Regions from separate parts of the Xenorhabdus sp. XBWT genome, predicted to be linked through region 3. Evidence: predicted binding sites of a transcription regulator. Region 3 holds the regulator's gene; each other region holds the start of a gene.
The links. Region 3 encodes PurR, which represses purine synthesis genes. Its sites were predicted from a motif close to CANGCAAACGTTTGCNTG; they were not measured.
Positions count from the first base shown of each region.

Region 1 (10,225 bases), 1.0 Mb from region 3:
CCATATTCAGTGCTAAATTCCCGCCAAAACGCCCTAATGCGGCACAGAAAATTTCCAGTGTACGCTTGCAGATAGGACAGTTGCTACTCAGAGCGCGATCTGAAATATCACGAGGGGTAATTTCTTCTACTGGCTGACCGTTCAGTTTCATCAGAGAACGATAGATATTGACTAATCCAGGCCCTGAAAGGACACGCTCTGCTGAGACATGACCATATTCTTCCCGCAATACATTCAGCATATGATCTTCGTCCACACTATCGGGCGCAAAATCGACATGACCACCTTCACCGGGCAGGCTCATCCATTGGTTTCCCGTATGAACAAGATGTGCGACTCCCAACCCTGTACCCGCACCATAAACTGCGATTGGTCGCTTGGACTGAGGTTGTTTTCCGCCAATCTTTATCATGTCATCTGCACCCAGAACCGGAATTGCAAGGGAGACAGCGGTAAAATCATTAATGACCTCAAAACGTTCCCATCCCAGAGATGTTTTCATTTGGCTGACCGAAAAACGCCAACTGTGATTGGTCATGCTGATAACATCCTCTGTCACCGGACAAGCAATTGCGATGCAGCCATATTTGACGGCACAGTTTTGCTGTTTCAGATACTGGCGGATAACAATTTCAAGCGATGCATAATGCGCACAGGGATAGAATTCGACTGCGCTCAGTTGCCCAGTATCTACATCACATAATGCCAGCCGTGCATTTGTACCGCCGATATCGCCTACCAGAGCATAAGTTGTCATGTTTTATCTCCTTAAGTCTTATAGAAATGGTCTATATCCTAATGAACCAGTCAAAAGCCGAATTGAGGGGATTTTACACAAGGTCAGGCGTAAAGGCGTATAAAATGTATTATTAGTCTGGTAAAAGCCATTATTTAGCCTGAATTGCTCTTTTTTCAATAGGCTGGCGGCCCATGATTCACTATTATGCTCAACAATCAACCCGCGAGTCGGTGTCAGGTTAACGGTTTAATTCAAACCAAGCCCGCGTAGTCCGATAGGGTTTAACTCAGCAGGAGTAAAGCGGTTTTTCCAGTTCTTTTCATAATCTTCGTGAGGAAAATCAGCCGGAGATGTGCCATTTTTAAGTGATATGGCTACCTTATGCGCATAAGCCAGATTCCTTTCACACAGAGGAGCGGCGGGAATATACATCACATTCCCCCAGCCTTGCTGATTTACCACTGGTGCAACGGAATGGATAAGATCACAGTGCCACCAGACAGAATCACCGGCTTGCAGAGATGGAATGCTGTATAGCCCGCGGACGAGGTGGGGGTGCCATTTTTCGGAAGCTGGCAGGGCTTTACCGGAGGCAACACCGCAAAGCTCGTCATCAGGCACATCATTTAGCAAAGGACGTAACAATAAATAGGCCATCGCTTCTGGTACAGGAACAACATGCAAAAGCCCCTGATTGAGAGCCATATCCGATAGTGCCGTCCAGCCCTGAAAAGTGCGAAAAATCGAACATCGGGTTACGTTATCCAGTTCGTATTCATTCATTTCTGGGCGGTATGCTGCATCCCAAGGATCGTATTTTGTGAATTGGTTATTGAAAATATGCCTGAACACTTTTTGATAAGCAGGATGTAGCCAACGTTCCAAAGCCCCGGAATCAGTATGTGCATCAAGCCCTTTGGATGTAGTTCCTGGTGGCCGACGGCGAATGCGATCAGGGTAAATCATGCTGATATCTGGTTCAAACCAGCGTGCGCCATTCGATTCAAATTTCCACAGACGATTGAGAAAAGATTGTACTTGCGCAATTTCTTCACTTTGCCGGGCCTGCATCTGTGCCTGAGACCAATAAATGGGATAAATTTCCGGACGGGATGCTTCAAGGTTGCTGAAGTAGTTATCACCTGTGCCATGATAAACACCATCAAAATTATTTATCTCAAGATACTCAAGCATGGATTTATCCCATGCAAGTGCGGTCTGACGGGGGAAATTCTGTCTGACAACCAAACATCCACGGCGTTTAATTTTTTGTATGGTCTCTGCCGTAATTCGATTTTCTATTAAGTCCTGCCAGTGAATCTCTGGCCAAGCACTACCGATATTTTTTTCATCTTCCTGAGCGGCAGCCAGCGCTTGGTCTATTTTGTCACAAACCTGTTTGAACAAACCTTCGACATCACCAATTTGCTTGCGCATGGTTTGTTTCATATGACGAATATTCTGGTGGTAGTTATCAGGGAAGAGAGAAGAGATAAAAGATGTGTCCATAGCAGATCCTATTATGTTCATCATGACTGATGTGTTTTGGGATGTAGTAGACTCAAACTGTGGTTACAACTTCTTTTTGTTTTGATACTGAGATCAAATAATATCTTGACTATTATAAGTTATCAGCCCCATTTCATCTGCCAGCAGATCTATAGCTTTTATCACTTGGTTAGATGACCAGAGTGGCTGTGATTCAACGGATACTGTCAGCTCGTTTTCTTTAAGCCGATCGCCAAATAGCATTATCGCCTTATCACCATGTTGTTTTGATGCCCAAATTATTGCCTGAGCCGTGGGATTATCTTGGTAGATCCGGCCCGCGATTTCTTGAGTGTGGGTATAATTTTCAGCTTCGGAAAATAAAATATCTTTTGGCTCGTAGCCCCACTTCCGCAATACTCTTACATTGATATCTACAATGATGAGATCGACATCAGGCATTAGTTGGCTGTAGACAAGCGTATCCAACTTACCCAGATCAAAAGGCAGATTATTGCATCCTGCCGGCACGTCATGATAGATGGTTTCCATCACAGCAACGGCAATATTCTCACCACCATAGATAGTGGGAATAGGTTCACCTTGCGCATTTTGGCAGGGGCTGAATCTGGCGTTTCCTTTTCCTGGGTTAAACTCAGTGCCTTTGTATGCCTGATGATGAATACGTTCAATCGGACACCGGGCTTTCCAGATTCCCGTTTTGACAGTTCTTTGATTCAGGGAACTAACCGTGCAATGGCCCATCAGCTTCCTGCCTTGCCGCATTTAATACATCATTCGGGCGGTTTGCCAAAACGTCTTTTGGCTTTTCTTTTCCTAACCACGAATTAGGAGTACTAAACCAAATTGCCATGCCCCAAGATGTTTTTTTTCCATCAAAAACTTCAATAATATTTTTGATGATGGGGATCGGTAGCCCTCCTTCATCCAGTGCATATTGCGGGTATAAATCCTTTCCCTTGACTGAAACCGCAAAGATTTTTTTAGTTTTTTTCCAGCGGTTGGGAGTTGCACTGGGGTTGAGCAGAGAAAAACCCGCAGATTGACTGAGTTCATAGGCTGGAAGCCATTTTGACTCTTCAAGAATTGAATTTTTCAGTGCTTCAATCCGATCTTTTCGGTTTGATGTTCTCCAGGAGTCTTTTGAATTTTCCCCACTAATATCATCTGAATGAACATAAAATTCGGACTTGATCATCCGAGAAGGCGATTTGTCAGGGAAAGATCTGCGTTTTATGGAAGTAGCGGTATTTAACGCACTTAGCAGGGCAATACGTAGATCCCTGACATCAAGTTCTCCGGCGGTTTCTTCCGGTAATTCAACAATTAAAAAACGATCTGCTTCGTTAGGCGGTATTTCTGTGACATGAATATGCTCAATGTGTTCTTGCTGATACGAAAGAACATCAAGAAGGGAAACGTAACCTAAGCTGAGCGTTTTCTCCTTTGCTCTGCTTTTTCTTGTTACCTTGGCATTCACTCTAGACCCCTTATTGGTATTTGCATATAACGTATACCCGTCATCTTTTCTATCGTCGGTTATTTTTAATTTAAATCAATAAATTAGCTGCATAATTAGTTTGGTTATGCGCTTGGGGCTTGTTCCCCGTGTTGACACTTGAAATCGATGGGGTATAGAGATTGTTGATATGGTTTATATCAATTATATCGCAGGTTCGCACAAAATATAAACAATTGCAATGTTTCCGACAAGCAAAGCGGTAAATTGAAAGACAAAGGATATAAAATATTATGAAAATTTATATTTACTGTGGATATAAATTGGAGTTTTAGAAAATAAAATTCTTCCAGAAAGGATGATGTTTTTTGATTTTTTGTGACACTATATTTTTTTATTTAAAGGTGAAGAAAGAATTTTAATAGACGCAGTCTGCTTAAGAAGATTATTGCCCTTTATGAGAGAACGTTGGTGTTATTGCTTTCAACAAAATCAAAACCTGCTTTGTCGGGTAGTGGAATAGGAAAATCTTCAGCTTTTTGTGATTACCGCTTGATTCTCCTCCCCGATTCACTGGATAATCATCCGCCTCAAATTTCCTCACTATTTTTTTACCTGAAAAGCCAAACGATTGCGCAAGTGAATGCCTGAACCAACTAGTACAGCACTGATCTTTATTATTTAGTGACGTAATCGTTTTCGTTGGATGAGTACGGGGGAAGATAGTGATACATTTTCAATGCAAAATATTCAACATAAAGCAGGGGAAACACATGTCTGGTATGCAGGTACCAACTCAATGCAAGCTCGATAAGTATTTTAAGATTACTGAACGTGGATCGACTGTGCGTCAGGAAATTCTTGCTGGGTTGACGACATTTTTGGCGATGGTTTATTCCGTTATTGTGGTGCCGGGCATGCTTGGACAAGCCGGATTCCCTCATGCTGCCGTATTTATTTCTGTCTGTCTGGTAACCGGTGTTGGCTCATTATTGATGGGATTGTGGGTTAATCTGCCAATGGCAATTGGTTGTGCGCTTTCATTGTGTACATTTACTGCATTCAGTTTGGTTTTAGGACAACAGGTAAGTATTCCTGTGGCGCTTGGCGCAGTTTTCTTAATGGGATGCCTGTTTACACTGATTTCGGTGACGGGTGTAAGAGCGTGGATTTTACGTAATATCCCCATGGATATTGCACATGGAACAGGGATTGGTATCGGGTTATTTTTACTGCTGATTGCAGCCAATGGTGTTGGGTTGGTGATTAAGAATCCCCATGAAGGTTTGCCTGTTGCGTTCGGTTCATTGACGACTTTTCCCGTGATTATGACGCTCTTGGGGTTAGCAGCAACTATTGGATTGGAGCGGAGAAAAGTACCGGGCGGTATTGTATTGGTGATTATCACGATTTCAATTATCGGTTTGATTTTTGACCCGGCCGTAAAATATCAAGGATTTTTTAAAGTTCCCACTTTAGGGGAAGACGGTTTGTCCCTGATGTTCAGTATGGATATTATCGGCGCGTTACAGCCGGCTGTGTTACCGAGCCTTCTGGCGTTGGTAATGACGGCGATATTTGATGCCACAGGAACCATCCAGGCAGTAGCCAGTCAGGCGAACCTGTTGGATAAGAGAGGCCAGATTATCAGTGGTGGTAAAGCTCTGACCGCTGATTCTGCCTGTAGTATTTTCGCGGGAGCTATAGGCTCTTCTCCGGCTGGGGTTTACATTGAATCTGCCGCTGGAACGGCTGTTGGTGGCAGAACGGGTTTAACTGCTTCTGTCGTTGGTATTTTATTTCTATTGATTTTATTCCTGTCACCATTATCGTATTTAGTTCCTGCATATGCCACGGCTCCTGCTTTGATGTATGTCGGGTTATTGATGTTGAGTAATGTACGGAAACTGGACTTCAATGATTTTGTCAGTGCGATGTCCGGCTTGCTGTGTGCAGTGTTTATTGTACTGACTTGCAACATTGTGACAGGCATTATGTTGGGCTTTAGTACGTTGGTTGCCGGGCGTATTTTCTCAGGTGAATGGCGTAAGCTGAATATTGGAACTGTGATTCTTGCTATTGCGCTGGTTGTTTTTTATGCGGCGGATTGGGCTATTTAATTAAAATTAATTAAAAAATTGTGCGCAAACAGTCAACGTTTGCGCATTGTCCTCACGATAAAAATGCCTTCTATTTTTCAATTTGCTGATTTATGTGTTGCAACTTGAAGTTTATTGGATATACCCATCAAAATTTCCTAATTTTTCAACATGACCCCGCCGATAAGTATAAAATAGACAAATGATTCACTGGTCATTGATTCATAATGTGATTGTTTTTTGATTTTCTTTAATAACTGCAATGATTATGGTTAATAGCGCTATTATTAGGGGGAAAAAAAAGTCACAATCTCTTCACTGACGGATTTTTGGCAATTTGTAAGGGTAACATGGAAATATTCTTTACTATCTTGATCTTGATTTTGGTGGTGTCAGTTTCTGGTGTTCTTACTAAAATGATTCCGTTCCGTGTCCCCTTGCCGATAGTGCAAATAGCAATGGGAGCACTGCTGGCCTGGCCTCATTTTGGTTTACACGTTACTTTCGATCCCGAATTATTCCTCGTTTTACTTATCCCTCCTTTGTTGTTTGTTGATGGCTGGAAAACTCCAACCAGAGAATTCTTTCAGCATGGGCGTGAAATATTCATTTTAGTTTTAGTACTGGTATTGGTGACGGTTGTTGGCATTGGCTATTTGATTCATATGTTGCTGCCGAGTATCTCACTTATTGCTGCTTTTGCACTGGCGGCAGTCTTATCACCAACTGATGCGGTGGCACTGTCATCAATTGTTGGAAGAGGAAGCATCCCCAAAAATATGATGAGTGTACTGGAAGGAGAAGCATTGATGAATGATGCTTCTGGCCTGGTAGCTCTTAAATTTGCGGTGGCGATTGCCATGGGAACGATGGCCTTTACCGTCACTGGCGCAACATTGGAGTTTTTCAAAGTTGCGGTTGGTGGGTTGCTTTCTGGTATTGGTGTTACATTGGTGTACAGTAAATCACTGAGATTGATGAGCCGCTGGAGTGGAGATGATCCGGCAACGCAAATCATGTTCATGATGTTGTTGCCATTTGCCTCTTATATGATTGCTGAGCATATCGGTTTTTCAGGTATTCTGGCTGCGGTTGCTGCTGGTATGACAATCAGTAAAGCGGGCGTGATCCGCAATGCGCCATTGGATATGCGTTTACGTGCCGATAACGTATGGGGGATGCTGGCTTTCGTCTTTAACGGCCTTGTATTCGTCATGTTGGGGTTACAGTTACCAGACATTTGGGAAACTTCTGTGGCTCAGGCTGATCTTGATCCGAATGTTGAAACCTGGATGCTATTCTCCGCTGTGGGCATCATTTATGGTGCGCTGGTATTACTTCGATTTGTCTGGTTATGGCTGATGAAAAATACCAGCAAAGTGTTTATGAAAAAGAAACCACTGGAATTTGCTTCTTACACTATCCGTGAATTGTGGTTAGCTTCATTTGCTGGTGTTCGTGGAGCAATTACGCTGGCAGGTGCGCTATCTGTTCCTTTGTTCTTGCCAGATGGTGATCCGTTCCCGGCACGTTATCAGTTGATTTTCATTTCCGCCGGTGTGATTTTGCTTTCCCTGTTTGTGGGCGTTATCGCATTACCTTTGCTGCTGCGTGGTATGAAAGTCGGCGATAAGATGGCTGATCTCAATGAAATCAGAATGGCAAAAGCCGCAATGGCTAAAGTTGCGATTGTCAGTATGAATAAAATGGAAGAGCGTTTGTCTGTCAACACGGAAGAAAAACTGGATGCGGAGGTTATTAGCGAGGTTGCTTCCCGTGTTACCGGTTATTTGCGGCGTCGCACAGCCGGCACGGATGAAGCCGAGCATAATCTGATGGTTGAGGAGTTGGAACAACGCTTCCGCTTAACAGCATTAAGGGCTGAACGCGGTGAACTGTATCATCTGCGTGCAACTCGTAAAGTTAGTAATGAGACACTACAAACGCTGCTGCATGATCTTGATTTGCTGGAAGCGCTTTTAGTGGGAAAAGAACAATAAAAGTAGGTAAAAATCAATAAATCATGTGGCTGTTAACGATCACAACATTTTTATGGGCCGCTTCATTTAGCCTGATCGGGGTTTATCTTTCTGGTCAGGTTGATAGCTGGTTTTCTGTGCTTGTCAGGGTAGTCCTGGCTGCAATGGTATTCTTGCCATTTTTGCGTTGGCGTGGGTTATCGTTGAAAGTCATTACACTATATATGGCAATCGGCGCTTGTCAGCTTGGCGTGATGTATTTGTTTGTATTTCATGCCTATCACTATTTAACTGTGGCAGAATTTTTGCTGTTTACCATCATGACACCGCTCTATGTCACACTGATTTATGATTTGATGGGGCGTAATCGGCTGCGTTGGGGCTATGCTCTGAGTTCTTTGCTGGCTGTGGCGGGAGCTGCAATTATTCGATATGACCGACTAAGCGAATCCTTCTGGATTGGTTTGATATTGGTACAATTGGCAAATATTTTCTTTGCCATTGGTCAGGTTGGTTATAAGCGTTTGATGGAAGTCCATCCGATCCCGCAGCGAATCGCTTTCTCATGGTTCTATCTGGGAGCGTGTGTTGTCGCTATCATTGGTTGGTTGTTGTTTGGCGATCCGCAAAAACTACCGACAACACAGTTACAATGGGGCGTCCTGATTTGGTTAGGCGTTGGTGCATCTGGTATTGGCTACTTTATGTGGAACTATGGTGCGACCCAAGTAGATGCCGGAACACTGGCTATTATGAATAATATGCTGGTTCCGGCAGGGTTGTTGGTTAATTTCGCAATTTGGCAGCAGCACCCTGATTGGCTGAGCTTTAGCATTGGAGGCAGCCTGATTGTTGCCTCACTTTGGGTGCATCATCGCTGGATACTGAAACCTGTTTCACAAATGGCAGATTGCCCACCGCGTGCTGGCGCGCAGAACGAATAAATGTATCAATGGCAGGTTGGCGTTGTTCTCCTTCTCGGTTGGCAGCGTACAATCTGCTCCATAATCCTTCTCCCAGTGTCTGGGTTACAACTAACCCTTGCCTTTCGAATGTTTCTACTGCCCAGTGTGGTAATGCAGCAATACCCAGACGAGCTGCCACCATTTGGATCAACAATAAGGTATTATCGACAGTTTTCAATGTCGGCGTCACCCCTGCGGGTTGGAGAAAACGCCGCCAGATGTCAAACCGTTGCCGTTGGACGGGATAGATCAGCAGAGTTTCAGAAGCAAGATCCTGTGGGTGAATATCGCGTTTATTTGCCAATGGATGATCCGGTGCAACCACTAGTTTCACTTCATAGTCAAACAGTGGTGTATAGTGCAGATTGCTGTCTGCAATAATGTCTGATGTCAGGACAATATCCAGTTCCCGTTGCTGTAGTGCTGGCTGAGGATCAAATGTTACACCGGATTTAAAATCTACATTAACCTGCGGCCAACTTTCACGAAAATGCTTAAGTGCAGGCGTTAGCCATTGAATACAGCTATGACATTCAATAGCGATGCGTAGGTTAGTCTTTTCTGGCTCATAGCATTCACGCAGGGAAGCAGTGACCAAAGGCAATACTTGATCCGCAAGCCTTAATAACACTTCACCCTGAGGTGTTAGCTGAAGAGGTTGGCTCTTACGAATGAACAGCTTGAATCCCAAACGGTGTTCTAACTCACTGAATTGGTGAGAAAGAGCGGATTGAGTTTGATGCAGGTAATTCGCAGCAGCGGCCAATGACCCACAATGATTCAATGCCTGTAACGTTTTTAAATGTTTTATTTCGATCATGAAAAACCTTCAAGTTAATGATGAATAATTTGCGCTTGTGGTTTATACACTACCTGTTGATTATAGAAGTGTAAACATCTAGACGGCTAAAATTTCACGGGTGACGACATGACGGTTTTGAATCATACATTAGGCTTTCCACGTATCGGCTTGAAAAGAGAGCTAAAAAAGGCGCAAGAGAATTATTGGGCAGGCAAAATTTCTCGACAAGAATTGCTGGAGACGGGTCGTGAATTACGTGCACGTCACTGGCAACAACAAAAAGAAGCGGGTGTTGATTTAGTCCCTGTTGGAGATTTTGCGTGGTATGACCAAGTATTGACCACAAGTCTATTATTGGGCAATGTTCCACCACGTCATCGAAATGAAGAAGATGATTCCATTGATCTGGATACTCTATTCCGCATAGCCCGTGGCAGGGCACCAACAGGTACACCAGCCGCCGCTTCAGAAATGACTAAATGGTTTAACACGAATTATCACTATATCGTTCCTGAATTTCAGGAAGGACAGGAGTTTAAACTCGGTTGGACTCAACTGCTGGATGAAGTCGATGAAGCATTGGCGTTGGGGCATAAAATAAAACCTGTTCTTTTGGGACCTGTAACCTATTTATGGCTGGGTAAAGTGAAAGGCAAAGTTTTCGATCGCCTCT
Region 1 covers NZ_CM180990.1:3,470,606-3,480,830, reverse strand. Annotated here, with positions in the region: gene glk (glucokinase) at 1-757, opposite strand, end outside; gene AC5JQI_RS15180 (YbiU family protein) at 986-2,248, opposite strand; gene AC5JQI_RS15175 (RES family NAD+ phosphorylase) at 2,342-2,992, opposite strand; gene AC5JQI_RS15170 (hypothetical protein) at 2,973-3,728, opposite strand; gene AC5JQI_RS15165 (NCS2 family permease) at 4,481-5,827, shown strand; gene AC5JQI_RS15160 (Na+/H+ antiporter) at 6,157-7,806, shown strand; gene AC5JQI_RS15155 (carboxylate/amino acid/amine transporter) at 7,830-8,729, shown strand; gene metR (HTH-type transcriptional regulator MetR) at 8,614-9,570, opposite strand; gene metE (5-methyltetrahydropteroyltriglutamate--homocysteine S-methyltransferase) at 9,679-10,225, shown strand, end outside.
Region 1: AC5JQI_RS15165 (NCS2 family permease) is a predicted target of PurR. The motif match lies at 4,394-4,411, and genes of this name have one in related genera.

Region 2 (10,225 bases), 1.6 Mb from region 3:
TCATTTTCATGATGCGGGAACATCAAATCAGAACCACCACCGTGGATATCAAAATGGTGACCAAGCGCCTTACCGTTCATGGCAGAACATTCAATATGCCAACCCGGGCGGCCTGCACCCCACGGAGATTCCCAGCTAGGTTCACCCGGCTTGGACATTTTCCACAATACGAAATCCATTGGGTTACGTTTTACATCTGCGATTTCAACACGTGCCCCAGCTTGTAATTGTTCTAAATCCTGACGGGAAAGCAGGCCGTAAACAGGATTGGTATCAATGGAAAACATCACATCGCCATTAGTGGCAATATAAGCATGTCTGCGCTTAACCAGCTCTTCGGTGATCTCAATAATTTCGGATATATGATGTGTCGCACGAGGTTCTGAATCTGGACGCAAGATATTCAGCGCATCAAAGTCATTGTGCATTTCTGCCAACATGCGTGTGGTCAAATCGTCGCAGCTTTCATTGTTTTCAATTGCACGCTTGATAATTTTGTCATCTACGTCAGTAACGTTACGAACATAGGTCAGATCGTACCCCAAGTAACGCAGATAACGGGTAATCACGTCAAATGCAACAAACGTTCTACCGTGACCAATATGACACAAGTCATAAATGGTGATGCCACACACGTACATGCCCACTTTTCCTTCATGGATCGGCTTAAATTCTTCTTTTTGGCGGCTGAGAGTATTGAAAATTTTTAGCATCAGTGGGTTTTCCGTAAAAATTGATGTACGTGTAATAAAATCAAATGAATTTGCTGATTATGGGCTTCTTTATCAGCGATATAAATTATACCCGTCGTCTTCGAGTTGCAGCTTTGTTGACCGCAATTTGAACCCCATGGGAGATAAACTAAGATATTAAAATCAGATAAGGTATTTCACCTTGATATGCAATACATTGCAAGTACCGTAAGCCAGCCCTTACCTGATACTGTTTCGAATACTGACTCACTATCTCAGATATGATATAACAACGTTTCTCCGAACCCCTAAAATACAGGGTCAACCAAAACTATTATCAGGATTTCTATTATGGTGATTTTCCACACCAATTTTGGCGATATTGCAATCAAAACATTCGAAGAACAAGCACCTGTAACTGTTGAAAATTTCTTGAGTTATTGTTCCGAAGGTTTTTATGACAACACAATTTTCCACCGTATTATCAATGGATTCATGATTCAAGGCGGCGGCTTTGAGCCGGGCATGAAACAGAAAACAACTAACGCTCCTATCAAGAACGAAGCTAATAATGGTCTGAAAAACAGCCGCGGCACTCTCGCAATGGCTCGTACTAATGATCCACACTCTGCAACTGCCCAATTCTTCATCAACGTCGTAGATAACGATTTTCTGAACTTCCGTTCAGAGCGTCCAGACGGCTGGGGTTACTGCGTATTTGCTGAAGTCGTTGAAGGCATGGATGTGGTTGATAAAATCAAAGCTGTTTCTACTGGTCGCAGCGGTATGCACCAAGATGTCCCACATGAAGATGTGATCATTGAACGTGTGACTGTCAGTGAATAACTGAGAGTTAATCGTTAGATGAGTACACTGTTTATTGCAGATTTGCATCTCAGTGAGCAAGAGCCGGCAATTACTGCCGGTTTTCTGCGTTTTTTACGTGAAGATGCGATTCAGGCTGAAAGTCTTTATATTCTCGGTGATTTTTTCGATTACTGGATTGGTGATGATGATCCCAACCCACTACACACCAAAATCGCGCAAGCACTCCATGAATTGAAGCTAAAAGGTATCTCCTGTTATTTTATTCATGGTAATCGAGACTTCCTGCTTGGGTCCCGCTTTGCCAGAGAAAGTGGTTTGATCTTGCTGCCACAGGAAAAAGTGCTCAAATTGTATGGCAAACGGGTTCTGATCCTGCATGGCGATACACTATGCACAGATGATATCGGTTATCAACAGTATCGTAAACGGGTACATACTCCGTGGATTCAACGGTTATTTTTACTTCTGCCTTTATTTATCCGATTAAAAATCGCTGCCAAAATGCGTGTGGGTAGCCAATACGCCAATACCCGGAAATCCGAAGCCATTATGGATGTCAATCAACAAGCGGTTATCGAATACTTCAAACAATATCAAACAGATTGGATGATTCACGGTCATACCCATCGCGCGGCAATCCATGATATTAAAATGGGTGACAAAACCGTACATCGCGGTGTATTAGGCGCATGGCATGACCAAGGTTCAATGTTCAAGGTGACAGAAACTTCCATTGAATTGATATATTTTCCTTTTTAATCCCTCTTAATTTTTTGGAAAAAATCGATAAAGTAAACAACGCAAACGTTTTCCTTATGAAGTCAGCGTGATATGATCCCCCTTCTTAACCACCATCTTTGTTCTGGTAGACACCCAATACAGGAGCATCTGATTTATGACGACCGGCTCTGATCCCGCAAAAATGACTTCTACGGCAGTGATCTCTTTTACAACAATACCAACGCAGCCACACGCCAAAATCGCCATTGTCATGGGTTCAAAAAGTGACTGGGCGACAATGCAACACGCAGCCGATATTTTGACCGCCCTGACGATCCCTTTTCATGTTGAAATTGTTTCAGCACACCGGACACCTGATAAACTTTTTCATTTTGCTGAACAAGCTAAAGAAAATGGTTTTGAGGTGATTATCGCAGGTGCAGGTGGCGCAGCACATTTACCGGGCATGCTGGCTGCCAAAACTTTAGTGCCTGTGTTTGGTGTTCCAGTGCAGAGTGCCGCACTGAGTGGGATTGATAGCCTATATTCGATTGTGCAAATGCCAAAGGGCATTCCGGTTGGTACGCTGGCTATCGGCAAGGCCGGCGCGGCAAATGCAGCACTGCTTGCAGCACAAGTGTTGGCTTTACATGATGATATGGTGTTTAAACGGTTGTCAGATTGGCGTCAGGCACAAACACAGGATGTTTTGGATAACCCCTATCCACGGGAGAACGCATGAAACCTGTTTGTGTATTGGGAAGTGGTCAGTTAGGCCGAATGTTACGCCAGGCAGGTGAACCATTGGGGATTACTGTGTATCCCGTTGGCTTGGACGCAGAACCGGAAGCCGTACCTTATCAGAGCAGCGTCATCACCGCAGAAATTGAACATTGGCCGGAAACGCCGCTAACTCGTGAATTAGCGCACCACAAGGCTTTTATCAATCGCGATATTTTTCCACAGCTGGCAGATCGCCTGCCACAAAAACAGATTATGGATACTCTGGGCTTGGCGACAGCGCCGTGGAAACTTCTTTCCGACCCAAGCCAATGGCCACAACTGTTTGCTGAATTAGGTGACTTTATCATCGTTAAACGTCGGACGGGCGGTTATGATGGGCGTGGTCAATGGCGTATTCGACCGGGTGATGAATCGGAATTATCCCCTGAAATTTACGGTGAATGTATCGCAGAACAAGGGATTCCGTTTTCTGGGGAGGTGTCGCTGGTTGGAGCCCGTAATGCCCAAGGTAAATCTGTATTTTATACATTAACCCACAATCTGCATCAGGAAGGAATTCTGCGTACCAGTGTTGCCTTACCCAACACAGATCAAAAATTACAGCGGCGGGCAGAAAAAATGCTATCCGCTATCATGGATCATTTGAATTATGTCGGCGTTATGGCGATGGAGTGTTTTATTGTTGGCGATGACTTGTTGATCAACGAGCTGGCACCGCGGGTTCACAATAGCGGCCACTGGACACAGAACGGAGCTTCAATTAGTCAATTTGAACTTCATTTACGGGCTATTTTAGATCTGCCTATGCCTCAGCCAGAAATCTTTTTGCCATCCATTATGGTTAATCTGATCGGTACAGAGATAAATCCAGCATGGCTGAATTTGCCGCTGGTTCATTTACATTGGTATGAAAAGGAAGTTCGTCCTGTACGTAAGGTTGGGCATCTGAATCTGGTTCATTCCGACAGGGATGTATTGAAAACGACTTTGGAAAGTTTGATCCCATTATTACCCGAAGAGTATCAAAGTGGGCTGAAATGGGTACAAAATAAATTAAGTTGAAGAAAACCGTAAGGAAGCGGTAACGCATTGAAATAGCTTACCGCTTACAACACTGGGTATATCAATAGTTTTTATTTTTTGATAATGCTCTGGAAAGAGTATCCACAATTGTTCTTGTTGTTTGATCTATTTCATAATTAAGGAAATCACCTATCGTGATTTTACTGAATAAGCTTCACCTGTTGTGGTGAAATTCACCACTTCATTAATACCTGCTACATGTCCATAGATAATTGATATGTAACATCATGCTAAAGGTAAAATATATAATCTCATCTTCTAAAAATTATTCATTTTATTTTTAATAAGACTCTTATATTAATATCAGCATCTTATTATATTATTTTTTAAATAATAAGAATCTATGGTATAAAATCGTTGAAGAAGATTGCAAAACTCCGGACAACCAAGTGCTGGTTTTAATACTGGTACTTTACTAAGTATAAAGTTAGTTTATGGGATAAAAGAGGGATTTACCTAAGTCCCTATAAAATAACGAGGAGAAACTCAGTGTCATTTCGAAGGAAGCAAGGAATAAACAATCTATTCACATCAATGACAACAATAAGTGCAATGTTACCTGTCATTTCATTATGTTTTCTTTTTTCGTCACCGGTACAAGCCGATGATTTCGTTAATTTTCAATCAATTGATACCAGCCTTTACTTCCAATCCGGAAATAAAGTCGATCCTGAGAAAACGCTCTCCCCTATTGTCGAAGCCTTTGGTGATTATAAAATCGGCGATATGTATGTCTACAGTATTTGGCAAAATTCTCTGAAACATGATTATCAAGGCGATAAAAGCACTTATTACTATAAATTTGTGCCAAGACTCAGTGCCAGCAAAATCACGGGGTATGATTTTTCTTATGGCCCATTAAAAGATGTGCTGTTTTCCCAGTGGATTGCCAAAACCAAAAACGTAAAATATGACTATTTCCCCGGCATCAGCCTTGATTGGCAAGTGAATGGATTCAGTTGGTTACGTACCATTTTTTATTTTGAAAATAATTCAAAAGGAAGCTGGAACGATCAACGTATCCACATTGATTATGGCATTCCTTTCACTAATCGGTTAGGGGATTTCCGCATCGTAGGGACTTTCGACTATACATTGGGGCTACACGATAACCCTGAAATGATAGATTTCAAGCCTGAATTACATTATGACTTAGGGAAACAACTGGGATATCAAGCTGGTCATCTGTGGACTGGGGTTGTCGTAAATCCGGTCAAAAATAAGTACAAAATAAAAGATACGCCAAGCTTTCGCACGAATCAATTTAGCTATGGGGTGTTTATTCGATACAGCTTTTTCTAATAAGCACATAAAATAGTGCCGTTTTTAATGGTTTATATCCTTGATGGGGTCAAAATGTCCATTCAATACGACAAATTCGGACGTACTTATCAGTGGTTTTTGCTGATACTTTTAGGCATGGTCTATTTTTTATCCACAGCAACAACCTTTACGTCATTGGGTGTTGTCCTACCCAGCATGATTAATGAACTGGGGTGGAGCTGGACTAATGCCGGTTTGGGATTCACGCTGCTTGGCCTGACTTGCGGGCTATCCAGTTTTCTGCCAACTGTGTTCATTCGTAAGGTTGGTGTTCGTTTCACTCTGTCCATTGGATTGCTGATTTTTCTGGCCGGTTTCTACAATCTTTACCACACATACGCTATTTCATCATATTTTATCGGCACGGCTTTAATTGGTGTCGGTTTTACCTTTTTGGCGACGGTTCCGGGCACTTATGTCATTTCACGCTTGTATGAAAAACAGTCCCTTGCTTTTGGCGTCTATTTCACGATCGGTGGATTAGGGGGCGTGATTGGCCCATGGATCTATTTTTTGGCAACCCGTGTCTGGGGAACCTGGCGGATGCACTGGATGATCTCCGCTATTGTGCTCACCATTTTCGTTATTCTGACCCTTATTACCCTTCAGGAAGGAAAACGGGAAATTGCCCATGCAAAGGCCGTGAACCAACAACATAACAATCAGGATACATTCAGCATTTATCGCACCAAGCAACGCTGGACTGCGCACCAGGCACTTCGAACATGGCAATTCTATGCGATTGCAGCAACTTACACCGCATTTTTATGGTGTGGTATTACAGTCAATAGTTTTGCGGTTGCTCATATTATCGAAAATGGTTTCAGCGAAGCTATCGCAGTAGGGCTATTGAGCACGATGGCCTTTATCAATGCATTTTCCAGATTGGCCGGAGGCGCAGCCGGGGAATGGGTTGATCCGAAAAAATTACTGATTGGCAGCCTGACTATTATCATTCTTGGCCTAATCGCGCTGAGTATCGCTTCTTCATGGCCATTCTTGATTGCGTTCTCACTATTTGTCGGCATGGGATACGGAATGACTTTCCTCGCATCCAGTGTGTTGTTGGCTAACTATTTTGGCCGCAAACCTTATCTTGAGCTGTTTTCAATCATGAACCTGATTTCAACATTGGCTTCTCTGGCTCCTTTTTTTGCTGGTGCCATTAAAGATTACTCAGGTAGTTTTACTTTAGCGTTCCTGATTATTGCTATCCCCGTATTCATTGTTCTTGTCATAACATTAATGATGAAACCGCCTGCTCAGAAAATGAGAAAGCATTCGGCAGAAAACACTCAATTTACTGAATAGGGCAAGAATGAGCTGAAATAACATACATACAAACAAGGAAAGAGTGATGTCAAAGAAAGAGTTTGGTGTATTTCTACCCATTGCCAAAGGTGGGTGGATCATCTCCAAAAACACGCCACCACTGGATGCGTCTTATAAACAAAACCGTGAGGCTGCTATTCTGGCTGACCAGATTGGCCTTGATTTCATTATGTCCATGGGTAAATGGCGCGGGTTTGGTGGCGAAACAGATCATTGGGGCTGCTCGCTCGAATCCGTCACGATGATGGCTGGTATTGCTGAAGTTACCCACCGCGCAAAATTAATCGCTACTGTTCACGCGGGGCTACATAATCCGGCTGTCACGGCTAAAATGATCGCTACTCTGGATCATATTAGTCAGGGGCGTGCTGGCCTGAATATTGTTTCCGGTTCATTCCGGGATGAGTTTGAACAAATGGGTGAATGGGATGGTAGTTTAGACCATGATCAGCGCTATGCCATGACCGAAGAGTGGACTCAGTTGATCAAACGACTTTGGCGTGAAAAACAGGTTGATTATGAAGGCACTTACTTTCATCTAAAACAGTGTGTTTCTGAGCCTAAACCTCTTTCACTGCCGCGCCCTTATCTGGTTTGTGCCGGTCAGTCCGAGCAAGGGCTGCGTTTCAGTGTACGTCATACCGATGTTTGTTTTATCGGTGGCAAGGATGAGGCTGAAACCCGCAACATCAGTTTAACCGCCAAACGTATTGCGGCTGAATACAATACAACAACGAAAACATTCTGCATGTGTACCGTCATATGCGCTGAAACAGATGCCTATGCTGAAACCCTTGCCCAGTTCTACCGCCAAGGTTTGGATGTGGAAGCCGTCAAAAATATGATGCGTAGTTTCGGCGTCGATATGGATGGAAAAAGTAATGCGATGGTTGAACGCTCCCAAAATGCCTTTATGACCCATACCGCCATCGGTGCGCCAGATACCTGCTACAAGCAACTGGCAGATTTAATGCGCACCTGTGAATTGGATGGCGTGATGTTAATCTTCCCCGATTATATAAAGGGGTTAAAGGTTTTTGGGGATCAGGTCCTGCCCAGATTAAGAGAGGAATTTTCCTGATAAGATCAGATAATCACTTTTAAAATGGGGAGCGTTTTTTTCAAAACCTCCCCCTGTTTTATTCTACTCTGGCAAGCGTCGATGATGCCCTTTGCCACGCAATAATCTAATCCCCAGCCAACTGCCACATAATGAAAGCAGTAAGCTGCTGATAATGGGAAGTAAAAACCACATCAGCCATTGTGGTTGCCACGGGAAATGAAAGACCTGGGTCTGCAATAACCACAGCGCAATTTCTGCACCAAATGCGGCGGCTAATCCCGCCATAAATCCCAGTAATGCAAACTCACTCCACAATGTGCGACGCAGTAATTTCTTGCTCGCGCCCAATGTACGGTATACCACCAATTCAAGCTGACGCTGGCTCATACCGACCTGAATTTGTGCCAGTAAAAGCAAGGCGCCGCAAATCATCACCAGAACAACCATAATTTCCAGTGCTTTACTGACTTGCTGCAAGATACCTTGTAACTGTTTAAGTATCGAGCCGATATCCAACATGCTGATAGTCGGGAAACGCCGGTTTATTTCCGTCAGCAACCGTCCATCGCCTTCATAATGGAAGCTGGTCAGCCACATTTTAGGCTGATTTTCTAACGTTTCTTTAGCAAAGATAAAAAAGAAATTTGGATTGACACTTTCCCAATCCACCTGACGAATACTGCTTACGGTGGCATGAAATGTTCGTGTATCACCCGTGAATGTAAGTTGATCACCTAAATGAATTTGTAATCGCTCAGCAACGCCTTGTTCCATGGATACTTCATTCGTTTTCGGCGGCCATGTTCCCTCTACAAGGGTATTAAAAGTGGGCAATTCTGATTTCCACGTTAAATTCAATTCACGGCGTACCGTTGTGCTATTGGGGTGTTTTTCATCTGCCCATTCAACCGCCGATTGCCCATTGATTTCTGTCAAGCGTGCCAGTATCACAGGATAAAAATCAGTCGGCTTTACCTGATATTTATCTAATAGTCCGTTAACTTGAGCAAGCTGCGGCTGAGTCATATTGAGCAGGAAATAATTCGGACTATCAGGTGGCAATTGCTGTTGCCACTGATTTAATAAATCGCCCCTTGCCATGATCAACAGAGCCAACAACATGAATGACAGAGAAAATGCAGCCAATTGTGTCATGGTCTGGAATGGGCGACACAGTAGACGGTTGACAGCCAGACGCAGGCTCAACTGACGAAATGTCACTCGGCGCAACAGCCATAAACCACTCCATCCCAATAGCGCCAACAGCAGCGCAACCATCGGTACTCCTGCCAGCAACGACCATAACAACGGTTTGGTGCCTGCCAGCAAGACCAATCCTCCCGTGATAATCAATGCGACTGTCGGCAAATAATAACGTAATGGCCAGATAGCCGCAGTCATATCATTTCTTAATACCCGTGAAGGCTGGGTCGCCATTAATTGGCGATAAGGACGAATGCCCACCAGCACAGCAATACCCAATAAAGTACCAATCGACCATATCCACGGCCATATACCCGCCGCAGGTAGCATTTTAGGCAGCATTTCTGCCAGGATCCGAATCAATGCAGTTTCAAAAACTAAACCTAAAACAGAACCCACCACAATCGCGGCAAGCAATATGACTAACCACTGCCCAATTATCCACTGAAGCAAAGCCCAACGCCCCGCCCCCAATGTTTTCAGAATGGCAATCAGATTATGCCGGCTGCGACAATAATGCGACATGGAAACCGCCATCGCAGCGACAGCAAGTAACAGTGTCAACAAAGCTGATAACAGTAAAAATTGTTGTGCGCGTTCAATGGATTGTGCCAGTACACCGTTATCCTGTTTCAGTGTGAGCCAACGCTGGTCAGCTTTTAGTTGCGGATCAATCAGCTGCTGAAAAGACTGGAGTGCTGTTGGAGAGCCAGAGAACATATAACGATAAGTCAAACGGCTGCCCGGTTGAATAGCTCCTGTCGCTTCAGCATCATCAAGATTGATTAAAATCCGGGGGGAAATCTGGAATGGATTAAAGCCGCCATCAGGTTCTTGCAGCAATTCCCCACGAATTTTCAACCTCGTATCGCCAATCTCGAGATTATCCCCAATCTTAACGCCCAATAATGCCAGCAACCGAGGCGCCACCAACACAGACCCTTTTTCTGGTTTTAATCCCCTCGGTTTAGTTTCCAGCTCTCCGTACAGCGGATAACGATCATCTGCCGCTTTCACTTGGGCTAAATGCGGAATATCACCCGCATAAGTCATGGTCGAAAATGAGATCTGGCGGCTCAATGTCAACCCTTGCTTCTGAGCCTGTTTTAACCAAGCTTCATCAACGGGATACGAGGCCCTTAAGACCAGATCGCCAGCCAGAAAATCGCGGCTTTGATAATGCACACTTTTATCAATGCGATCACTAATACGCCCTAATGCCAAGACGCAAGCAACT
Region 2 covers NZ_CM180990.1:869,082-879,306, reverse strand. Annotated here, with positions in the region: gene cysS (cysteine--tRNA ligase) at 1-713, opposite strand, end outside; gene ppiB (peptidylprolyl isomerase B) at 1,044-1,538, shown strand; gene lpxH (UDP-2,3-diacylglucosamine diphosphatase) at 1,557-2,279, shown strand; gene purE (5-(carboxyamino)imidazole ribonucleotide mutase) at 2,443-2,982, shown strand; gene purK (5-(carboxyamino)imidazole ribonucleotide synthase) at 2,979-4,046, shown strand; gene AC5JQI_RS03815 (outer membrane protein OmpK) at 4,557-5,369, shown strand; gene AC5JQI_RS03810 (MFS transporter) at 5,424-6,701, shown strand; gene AC5JQI_RS03805 (LLM class flavin-dependent oxidoreductase) at 6,748-7,803, shown strand; gene ybbP (putative ABC transporter permease subunit YbbP) at 7,867-10,225, opposite strand, start outside.
Region 2: purE (5-(carboxyamino)imidazole ribonucleotide mutase) is a predicted target of PurR. The motif match lies at 2,318-2,335, and genes of this name have one in related genera.

Region 3 (10,225 bases):
TATACCCACGCAATACACCTGAACCGATAACTTGAACAGCATCAGAAAGCTGATAAATAGCTGCAAATAACATCAGATGAGAGGCAAGAATGACAACCTCAGGATTATCGTTATACATAAATGCGATATGTTCGCGGAACAGCACGCTGAAAGTGGCGGTCACACAAGCAATGATCAAGCCAACAATAAGACTGGTATATGCAGATATCTTAGCACCTTCGATTGATTGTTTACCAAGGTTATAGCCGACACGGATAGTTGCCGCGATCCCCAATGACAAAGGGAACATAAACATCAATGAGCTGAAATTGAGTGATATCTGATGACCCGCCACGGAAACAACGCCAAGCGGAGAAACCAGCAATGAGACAACCGCAAAAAGTGTAACTTCAAAGAACATTGCCAGGGCGATAGGTAAGCCAAGCAGGATAATTCTCTTTTGGGTATACCACTTAGGGGCTGCAAAATTGCTAAATGTCTGGATGTCCTTTTGGGTAGGAGAATGTTTAACATATGCAAGTAGCAGAAGGAACATAACCCAGTAAACGGTTGCTGTTGCAACACCACAGCCAACACCGCCCAATTCTGGAGCACCAAATTTGCCGTAAATGAAAATATAGTTGACAGGGATATTAACCAGTAACCCGAGAATACCGATTATCATTGCTGGTTTGGTTTTCGACAACCCTTCGCATTGACCTCGCAGAACCTGATAGAACAAATAGCCAGGAGCCCCCCACATAATCGCGTGGATAAAATCCGTAGCTTTTTGGGCCATAGCAGGATCGATATTATGTTGTGCCTCTATAATAAAGCGGCTGTTATACAATATCACGATGATAAAAATAGAAAGGAAGGTAGCCAGCCAAAACCCTTGTTGGATCTGACTTGCGACACTTTTTCTCTGGCCGGAGCCATTCATGTGTGCCACGATTGGCGTTAAGGCAAGCAATACTCCCTGACCAAATAGAATAGTGGGTAGCCAGATAGACGTACCTACGGCAACCGCTGACATCTCAATAGCACCGGCTTTACCGGCCATAACTGTATCGACGAAACCCATCGCAGTTTGTGAAAACTGTGCGATGATGACGGGGATTCCCAGAGCGAGCAAACTACGCGCTTCATTTAAATATTTCTGCACGTACTACACCTTTTTGATTGAAAATTGACTGAAAAAACAAGGAATATTTCTGCGAGCAAACGATGTTAGCGGAAAATATCTCGCTTATAAGCAACTAATTGTATAGGACTCATTTTATTAATCCAATCGTTATACGGGGTTTATACTTAATAATTGAGACTATATTGAATTGTATCCACATTTACGTACACCCTGCATAGTGTTTAAAAGCAATGAGTGGGTTAAACTAACTTGCTAGGTAAAATTATTAAAGAGGTTCCCATGTTTACAGGTATTGTTCAGGGAAAAGCGCCGATAGTGGCTGTTGATGAAAAAATGCACTTCAGGACCCATGTTGTTAAATTTCCGGCTGAATTATTACCCGGAATTGAGGCGGGGGCTTCTGTTTCCCATAATGGTTGTTGTTTGACTGTAACGAAGATTGATGGCGATTTAATTAGCTTTGACTTGATGAAAGAAACACTTCGCTTGACTAATCTTGGCGAACTTAAGGCAGGTGACTTGGTTAATCTGGAAAGGGCGGCTAAGTTTGGTGACGAAATTGGCGGGCATCTTATGTCCGGTCATATTATTACGATTGCTGAAATTGCCAAGATTTTCACTTCTGAAAATAATCATGAAATCTGGTTTCGAATTCACGATAAGCAATTGATGAAGTATATCTTGCATAAAGGGTTTATTGGCATTGACGGCATCAGTCTGACGATCGGGGATGTAGTGAATAATCGTTTCTGTGTCCACTTGATACCGGAAACATTAGAACGTACTACTCTCGGCAAGAGGCGTCTTGGGCAAAAGGTCAATATCGAGATTGATCCACAGACTCAGGCGGTTGTTGATACTGTTGAGCGAGTCATGGCACAAAAAGAACAGGAAAGGTTATTGTCTCAAATCGAAGAACAATAAAAAAATATTATTGAGTTGTGATATAGGCTTTTTGACGACGGTATTAAAACAAATTCAACCAAATATGAAAGCTACAGAAATGCGGTTTCTGTAGCTTTTGGAATGTTATCGGTGGAATATGCTTTATCTGGGTACTCTCAGTCCTTTTTCAAAGCCTTGTGGGCTGAATACAATCTGCCATAGTTGAATATCTCTGGCTCGAAATGCACCAGCGCAAGCATTTAAATAATAGCTGAACATCCGTTTGAAGCGCGGGCTGTAGTTATGTTCTATTTCAGGCCAGCTTGAAATAAAGTGTTCATACCATGCCATAAGTGTCCGATCGTAATCGGCACCAAAATTGTGCCAATCTTCCATGACAAATTCCCCATTAATGGCTTTGGCAATTCTTGGAATCGATGGTAAGCAGCCATTTGGAAAAATATATTTGGTGATCCACGCATCGGCACCCGATTTATCACGATTAGATCCGATAGTATGGAGAAGAAATAGGCCATCAGATTTTAGATTTTTTTTCACAATATCAAAATAAGTGGCATAATTTTTAGGGCCAACGTGCTCAAACATACCAACGGAAACAATGCGATCAAACTGAAAATTTAGATTTCGATAGTCTTCAAGGATAATTTTTACATTTAGATCCTTACAGCGTTCTTGCGCATATTTCTGTTGTTCAGCTGAGATTGTGACTCCAGTAACAGATACACCGTAGTTTTTTGCAGCATAAGCCGATAACCCACCCCATCCACAACCAATATCTAATAATGTCATCCCCGGGGATAGTTGTAGTTTTTCACAAATTAGACGGAGCTTGTGGGATTGAGCTTCTTCCAGAGTATTGGCATCTTTCCAGTAACCACAAGAATATTGCATATAAGGATCAAGCATTCGGGTAAAAAGGTCGTTGCCTAAATCATAATGTTCTTGACCTACAATCCAAGCTCTTTTGGGCGATTGTAAATTAAATATCCGAGCGGTAATTATCTGGAAAATATCTTTAATACGTTTTGGTATGCGATGTTCTAAACCAGCCCGCAATATTTTATGAAAGAAAATATCAAGGCGATCACATTCCCACCAGCCATCCATATAACTTTCACCCAATCCCAGAGAACCTTCTTTCAGTACTCGTTTATAGAAGTTTGGATTTTTTATATGTATATCGAAAGGTCGTTTGCCGTTGATTTCAATATCAGCTTCATGGAGCAATTCACGGGTGATCCTATGCCAGGAATCAATTATTGTATTTTTACCTTCAATGAAAGATGAACTCATATGCTCTCCAACATTTGTGTGATGGAATTTTTAGGTATCACTTTATATAAATAGCATTCCAAAATAGTGGTTCACTTCCTGACTCGTCGTACAACGAGGGTAAGGAATCTTGTAATTTGAGTGTAACACTATTATGAAAGCCTATTTATAGTTGTTTCTTATTATGTTAAAACCAAGAAGAATTATTTAGAAATAATATAAAAATCATCAAGAAAGCACAAATTACTTATTCATCCTGAAATTAAAGAGAACTTCTGTGTTCTGAAAAACCTCGAACTCCGAATTTTTTAGAATAGTGAAGTGGTATGAGTATATGAGTGAAATAGTATTTTAACAATCATCTAAGGCTACATTATGATGTAACCTTTAGATGATAATGTTCTTATTTATTATTGTGTTCGGAAATTGTTCGATTCACGTTTAATTGTTTTTTGGAATTTTGTTTTGTAGCCAATAACCTACTGCCATGGGAACAACAGTAGAAACCATAACTGTTGTTGTCGATAGAAGAGGATATTTCATAAATAGCGAGACAATCATACTTGCGACAAAACAAAGCCCTAATTGCAATGCATTTTGTAATGCGGCAGCTTTACCACTGTTCTTAGGGTAAACAGAGAGAGTATTTGCCACTGCAATCGGATAAGAGGCACCATTCATTGCAGCCATGACACAGAAAGGAATAAGAATCGCTATAAATGAAGGCTCATTGGAGATGGAAATCAAATAAATAATAACCATACTGACAGCATAACCAATCAGCAAAATTGGAAATACTGTTTCGCTTTTTACTTTTTCCAATAAGATACGACAACCATATCCACCAAACATAAACGCCAAAGTTTGCGGAATATAACTTAGGCCAATATCGGTAGGGTCATAGCCCATATTATTCAAAATTGTTGGTGAACCAGTTAACCAGGCAAAAAAGCCAGCGCTGCAAGAAGCATAAATCAATACATTTCCACTAAAAACAGGGGAGCTTAGTAATTTAAAGAAAGAAATCGTTGTTTTACCTTCGGTATTAGTTTCGGTATTACCATATTTATTGGTTAATAAAAATGTTGGAGCCAGTAGCAAGAGCGTTACTGCCAATAATACAAGGAAAATAATTCTCCAGCCATCATGCGTCAATAACCATGCCCCCAATAAAGGTGCAAGGGCAGGAGAAAGCGCAACTAAAGGCATGATCATGGCAAAAACGCGTTTGGCTTGTTCTGTATCATATCTGTCAACGACCAGAGCCTGCCAGGAAACCGCCGCAGAACAGACCCCTACCGCTTGAATAAATCTCAGTACAAGCAATTGCGTGGAATCAGTTATCCAGAGCATACCTAAACAGCTAATGGAAAACAGAGATAATCCGATAATAAGAACAGGCTTTCTTCCTAAACGGTCAGATAATTGCCCCCATAACAGCTGGGCAAAGGCAAAGCCAGCGAGAAAAATACTGAGACTCGCACTGATAGAATTTGCTGAAGTACCTAGTTCTGCTTTCATTGTGTCAAAAGCAGGCAGATACATGTCGATAGCCAAGTAACCGAGCATACTCAGCCCGGAGAGATAGAACATGAATAGAATTGAATTTTTATTTGTTTCCATTGTGTTAATAATTTGATTTGTAGTTGATAAGAGAATACCCGACTTATTCTATATGGCATGATTTTTACTTGTGAAACGGTAATATTTGCACCATTCTGTGAAAAAAATTGAAAGGAAGATATATGTGGTCTGAATACTCTCTGGAAGTTGTTGATACTGTTGCCAGAACAGGAAGTTTCAGTGCGGCTGCATCTGAGCTTCATCGAGTACCTTCTGCTATAAGCTATACAGTAAAACAACTTGAAGAATGGTTGGCTGTGTCTTTATTTGAGCGTCGTCACCGTGACGTTGATTTGACTGAAGCAGGCGCTATTTTTGTCAAGGAAGCCCGCTCTGTTATCAAAAAAATGAATCACACCCGACATCAGTGCCAACAAGTGGCTAATGGTTGGCGGGGGCAGTTAAGTATCGCCGTTGATCAAGTTGTAAAACCTGAGAGAACTCACCAATTAATTTTGGATTTTTACCGACATTTTCCTGATATTGAGCTATTCATCTACCCTGAAGTCTTTAATGGTGTATGGGATGCACTAGTCGATGAGCGGGTGGATGTCGCTATTGGCGCGACACGGGCGTCTCCTGTTGGTGAACGGTATAGTTTTAAGGATATGGGATTCATGCCTTGGATATGCGTAGCTAGCCCTGAGCATGAGTTGTCAGGTATATCAGGAAAATTAAATGATGACCAAATGCGACCTTATCCTAGCCTATGTTTAGAAGATACTTCACGTAGCTTACCCAAACGTGATACGTGGGCTTTAGATAATCAGCGACGGTTGGTGGTTCCAGATTGGAATGTTGGACTAAATTGCCTGATGGATGGACTATGTATGGGAATGGTGCCCAAGCATCATGCATTACCGTTGATCCGCAAGAAAAAACTGATAGCGCTCGAACTCGAACAACCATTACCTGATAGTCCATGCTGCTTAGCATGGTCGCAAAAAAGCCATTCACCAGCATTAAGTTGGTTGTTTGATTATCTTGGCGATAGTGAAACACTTAATGCTGAATGGTTGCAAGAAAACTAATTATCAACGACGATAGTCGATGAAAGGTCCATCCGCGACAGAACGTCGTTCAACGAGGCGTGGATGGACTTCAATCGTTTGTGCCTCTTCACGCTTGTTGACTATCCTATCCAATAACGTTGAAAAGGCCATTTGTCCCAGACGTTCTTTAGGTTGGTGAATCGTGGTCAATGCGGGAGTAAAATAACGGGCATTACGGATATTGTCATAACCGATGATAGAAATATCTTGTGGAACGCGTAGCCCCAGCTCATCAGCGGCACAGATTGCCCCCATTGCCATAACATCCCCACCGCAAAAAACAGCCGTTGGGCGATGTTTTTGATTCAGGATCTTACACATGGCCTGATAGCCGGATTCAGGCTCAAAGTCGCCTTGCACAATCCACTCATCCCGAATAGCGACATTGGCTTCTTTGAGCGCCTTGAGAAATCCTTGGTGACGTCCGCCGCCAGTATTTCTTGCCAGAGAGCCGGGAATAGACGCAATATCCCTGTGACCACGTTCAATAAGATAACGGCCTGCCAAGTAACCACCATGAAAAGCGTTATCAATGATTGCATCGGTAAAATCTCCCCGAGATTCGCCCCAATCCATGACGACCATGGGAATATTACGGTAATCTTCTAGCATGCCCAAAAGCTGCTCAGGGTATTCGGAGCACATTACCAGCAGGCCATCTACACGTTTTTGTGCCAACATGGCGAGGTAAGCTTTCTGCTTATCAATATTGTTATGAGAGTTGCATAAAATCAGGGTATAGCCTTTTCTATAGCAACTATTTTCAACAGATTCTATGATTTCAGCAAAATATGGAGCTTCACTCGACGTTGCCAACAATCCGATAGATTTTGTGTGGTTAACTTTCAAGCTACGGGCAACGGCGCTGGGAGAATAATTTAGTTCTTTAATAGCAGCCCAAACGGTAGCCTTTGTATCTTCGGCGACGAAACGGGTTTTATTGATAACATGGGATACGGTAGTGGTCGAAACACCAGCGCGTTTGGCCACATCTTTAATCGTTGCCATGATAAAAAGGACTCCTGACCTTATGGTCTAAATTTATATACCTTATCTTTCAAGCTGCTGCTTTGGTTGATAGCATCTACTTACCGATATGCTTCAACTTGAAATCTATTGGATATGGATATTTGTTAAGCGTTTGCCAACATATTTATATATAGAGTGATGGCTGGCAATAATTTAGCGATGAACCTTGAATTTTGTCTGATCTAACTCAAAAGTGAAAGTAATAATCAATGCTATAAAGAGTATAGATTCAAGATTGCTGTATGTTTTTTCAGATAATACGGTAACTGATTATACAAAATTTATGGTGTTGGGTAGTTTTACTTTGTACATTGAGGAAGTTCTATGGATACAGATCTGAAGTTGGGATTAATGGTTGCCGGTAGTGCATTAATCATGATTGTTTTTTGGGGAAGCCTTTGTATTATCTAATCAGGATCAAGAAAAAGAATTGACGTGTAACATCTCTTGCTTGAAGGGCCGGTTTTCCGGTATTCATTATTCAGTGAATGGAAGAAAGCCCGCCCTTGTTATTATAATTTGGTATGAAAATTGAGCTTATTAAGCCAAGTTTTCCTCAACAAATTTCCAGTTGACCAAAGACCAGAAATGTTCCAAATATTGAGGGCGTGCATTACGGTAATCGATGTAATACGCGTGTTCCCAAACATCAACAGTCAGAACTGGTTTATCTTCGCCGGTCAGTGGAGTGGCGGCATTAGAAGTGTTAACGATAGCCAGGCTTCCGTCAGTTTTCTTAACTAACCATGTCCAACCTGAACCAAAGTTTTTCAGGGCAGCATCAGTAAACAGCTGTTTAAATTCAGCAAAAGAACCGAAGGCATGATTAATGGTATCTGCTATTTTTCCAGTTGGTTCGCCACCACCATTTGGTGACAGGCTATGCCAGTAGAAAGTATGGTTCCAGACTTGCGCTGCATTATTGAAGATGCCACCTTCAGATGTTTTGATGATTTCTTCCAGAGATTTCCCAGAAAATTCGGTATCTTTAACCAAGTTATTCAGGTTTACAACGTAAGCGTTGTGGTGTTTACCATAATGGTATTCTAGGGTTTCTGCGGAAATGTGCGGTTCCAGGGCATTTTTGGCATAAGGTAATGCTGGTAATTCAAAAGACATTGCATGCTCCTTTTTAATATCGGGTTTTTGGCTCAACAAACCATGACTTAAAAGATACTAATCATGGCCAGAGCAAATTTAAGCTTATTATCATGTTGCTATTTTGGTAATTATCTTAACAATTTTTCTGCTAAAGAACAGAGTAAAAGATGCTGCTTAGCGGCGATCTGGTGTATAATTGAGCTGTTATACGGGCTGAATACACCCAGTGAGGGGAAAATATCGAACGCTCACTTATTTCATATCATGGCAAAAAATTTAACGTAAAAAGTTCGCGGTAGAAAAATCAGAGCAGAAAGTGGTATTCTGAATCAATCTTTTCTGATACTGAGAATAGCGCTTGCAGTTTTAAGGAAGCAATAATGATGACTACTAATATGAACACTAACACAGTTTCTGATACAACGACTCAGGAAATTATTGAAAAAATCAAACGCCAAATTAGCGAAAACCCAATTCTGTTGTATATGAAAGGTTCTCCTAAATTACCAAGCTGTGGTTTCTCTGCTCAGGCAGTTCAGGCTATATCTGCTTGTGGTGAGCGTTTTGCTTACGTGGATATTCTGCAAAATCCGGATATTCGCGCCGAGTTACCTAAATATGCTCATTGGCCGACTTTTCCTCAGCTTTGGATTGATGGTGAGCTGGTAGGCGGCTGTGACATTCTTGTTGAGATGTATCAGCGTGGTGAATTACAAACGCTGATTAAAGAAACTGCTGATAAATACCGTGAGCAGGAATAAGCATCATCATTCATCAGAACGATGAGCGAATGTTAAGCCCCATAGCTATATAAGGTATGGGGCTTATATTCTAGGGAGCTTCGTCAGTAGAGTCAGTGGAAGCTAATGGCCAGCCACCGAGCCGTTTCCAGCGATTAACCAGTTCACAGAAAAGTAGGGCAGTCCGGTCGGTATCATAAAGTGCGCTGTGGGCTTGATCACTATCAAACGGTATTTCCGCAGTAATGCAAGCTTTGGCAAGGATTGTCTGCCCAAGAACCAGTCCACTAAGTGCTGCGGTATCAAAAGTCGCAAATGGATGGAAAGGATTGCGTTTTAAACCAGAGCGTTCTGCTGCTGCCATAACAAAATTATGATCAAAATTGGCATTATGGGCGACCATAATTGCACGATTGCAGTTAGTATCTTTCATACCTTTGCGGATCATTTTGAAAATAGCATGTAATGCTGTGTATTCACTGACCGCGCCTCGCAAAGGATTTGTGGGATCAATACCAGTGAATGCCAGAGCTGCCGGATCAAGATTAGCCCCTTCAAAAGGGTCAACATGGAAATGCAGAGTATCAGCAGGCATTAGCCAACCATCTTCATCCATTTTTAGCGTGATTGCAGCGATTTCAAGTAAAGCGTCTGTTCGTGCATTAAAACCAGCAGTTTCGACATCAATGACGACGGGATAGTAGCCACGAAAGCGTCCACTTAGCATGTTTTGATCATTTTTATTAGACATCTGATTTTCAATTCTTAACTTCAGGATTTTGTTTTTAACTCTGGAATAGCGGATATTATGACAAAATTTGGGATGTCTTGCAGAAATAATGTGCTTACCCGACGAAGATAAGAAAGGGCAATAAAATATGCCCTTTTAATCTCTCTTTTATTTTCATTTTCCAAGCATTATCTTGAAATCTATAGGTGTACTAAGTAATTAGTTTCCTAGTGCATTACTGGCGCTTTTGTTTTCGATGAGTTCGATCTTATAGCCATCAGGATCTTCAACAAACGCAATGACAGTTGTTCCGCCTTTGACTGGCCCGGCTTCGCGGGTTACATTTCCACCTGAAAGTTTGATGCGTTCACAAGTTGCTGCGACGTCATCAACACCCAAGGCTATATGCCCAAACGCGGTTCCCATTTCATAGTTTTCGACACCCCAATTGTATGTCAGCTCAATGACTGCGCCTTGACTTTCATCGCTATAGCCAACAAAAGCGAGGGAATACTTATACTCTGGATTTTCGCTGGTGCGAAGTAAACGCATGCCCATCACCTGAGTGTAGAAATTAATCGAGCGTTGCATGTTGCCAACACGGATCATAGTATGGAGTAAACGCATGATTACCTCTTGATATTTA
Region 3 covers NZ_CM180990.1:2,431,303-2,441,527, reverse strand. Annotated here, with positions in the region: gene AC5JQI_RS10720 (MATE family efflux transporter) at 1-1,144, opposite strand, end outside; gene AC5JQI_RS10715 (riboflavin synthase subunit alpha) at 1,406-2,050, shown strand; gene cfa (cyclopropane fatty acyl phospholipid synthase) at 2,174-3,325, opposite strand; gene punC (purine nucleoside transporter PunC) at 3,746-4,927, opposite strand; gene punR (DNA-binding transcriptional activator PunR) at 5,050-5,958, shown strand; gene purR (HTH-type transcriptional repressor PurR) at 5,962-6,987, opposite strand; gene sodB (superoxide dismutase [Fe]) at 7,549-8,127, opposite strand; gene AC5JQI_RS10685 (Grx4 family monothiol glutaredoxin) at 8,490-8,870, shown strand; gene rnt (ribonuclease T) at 8,941-9,600, opposite strand; gene gloA (lactoylglutathione lyase) at 9,799-10,206, opposite strand.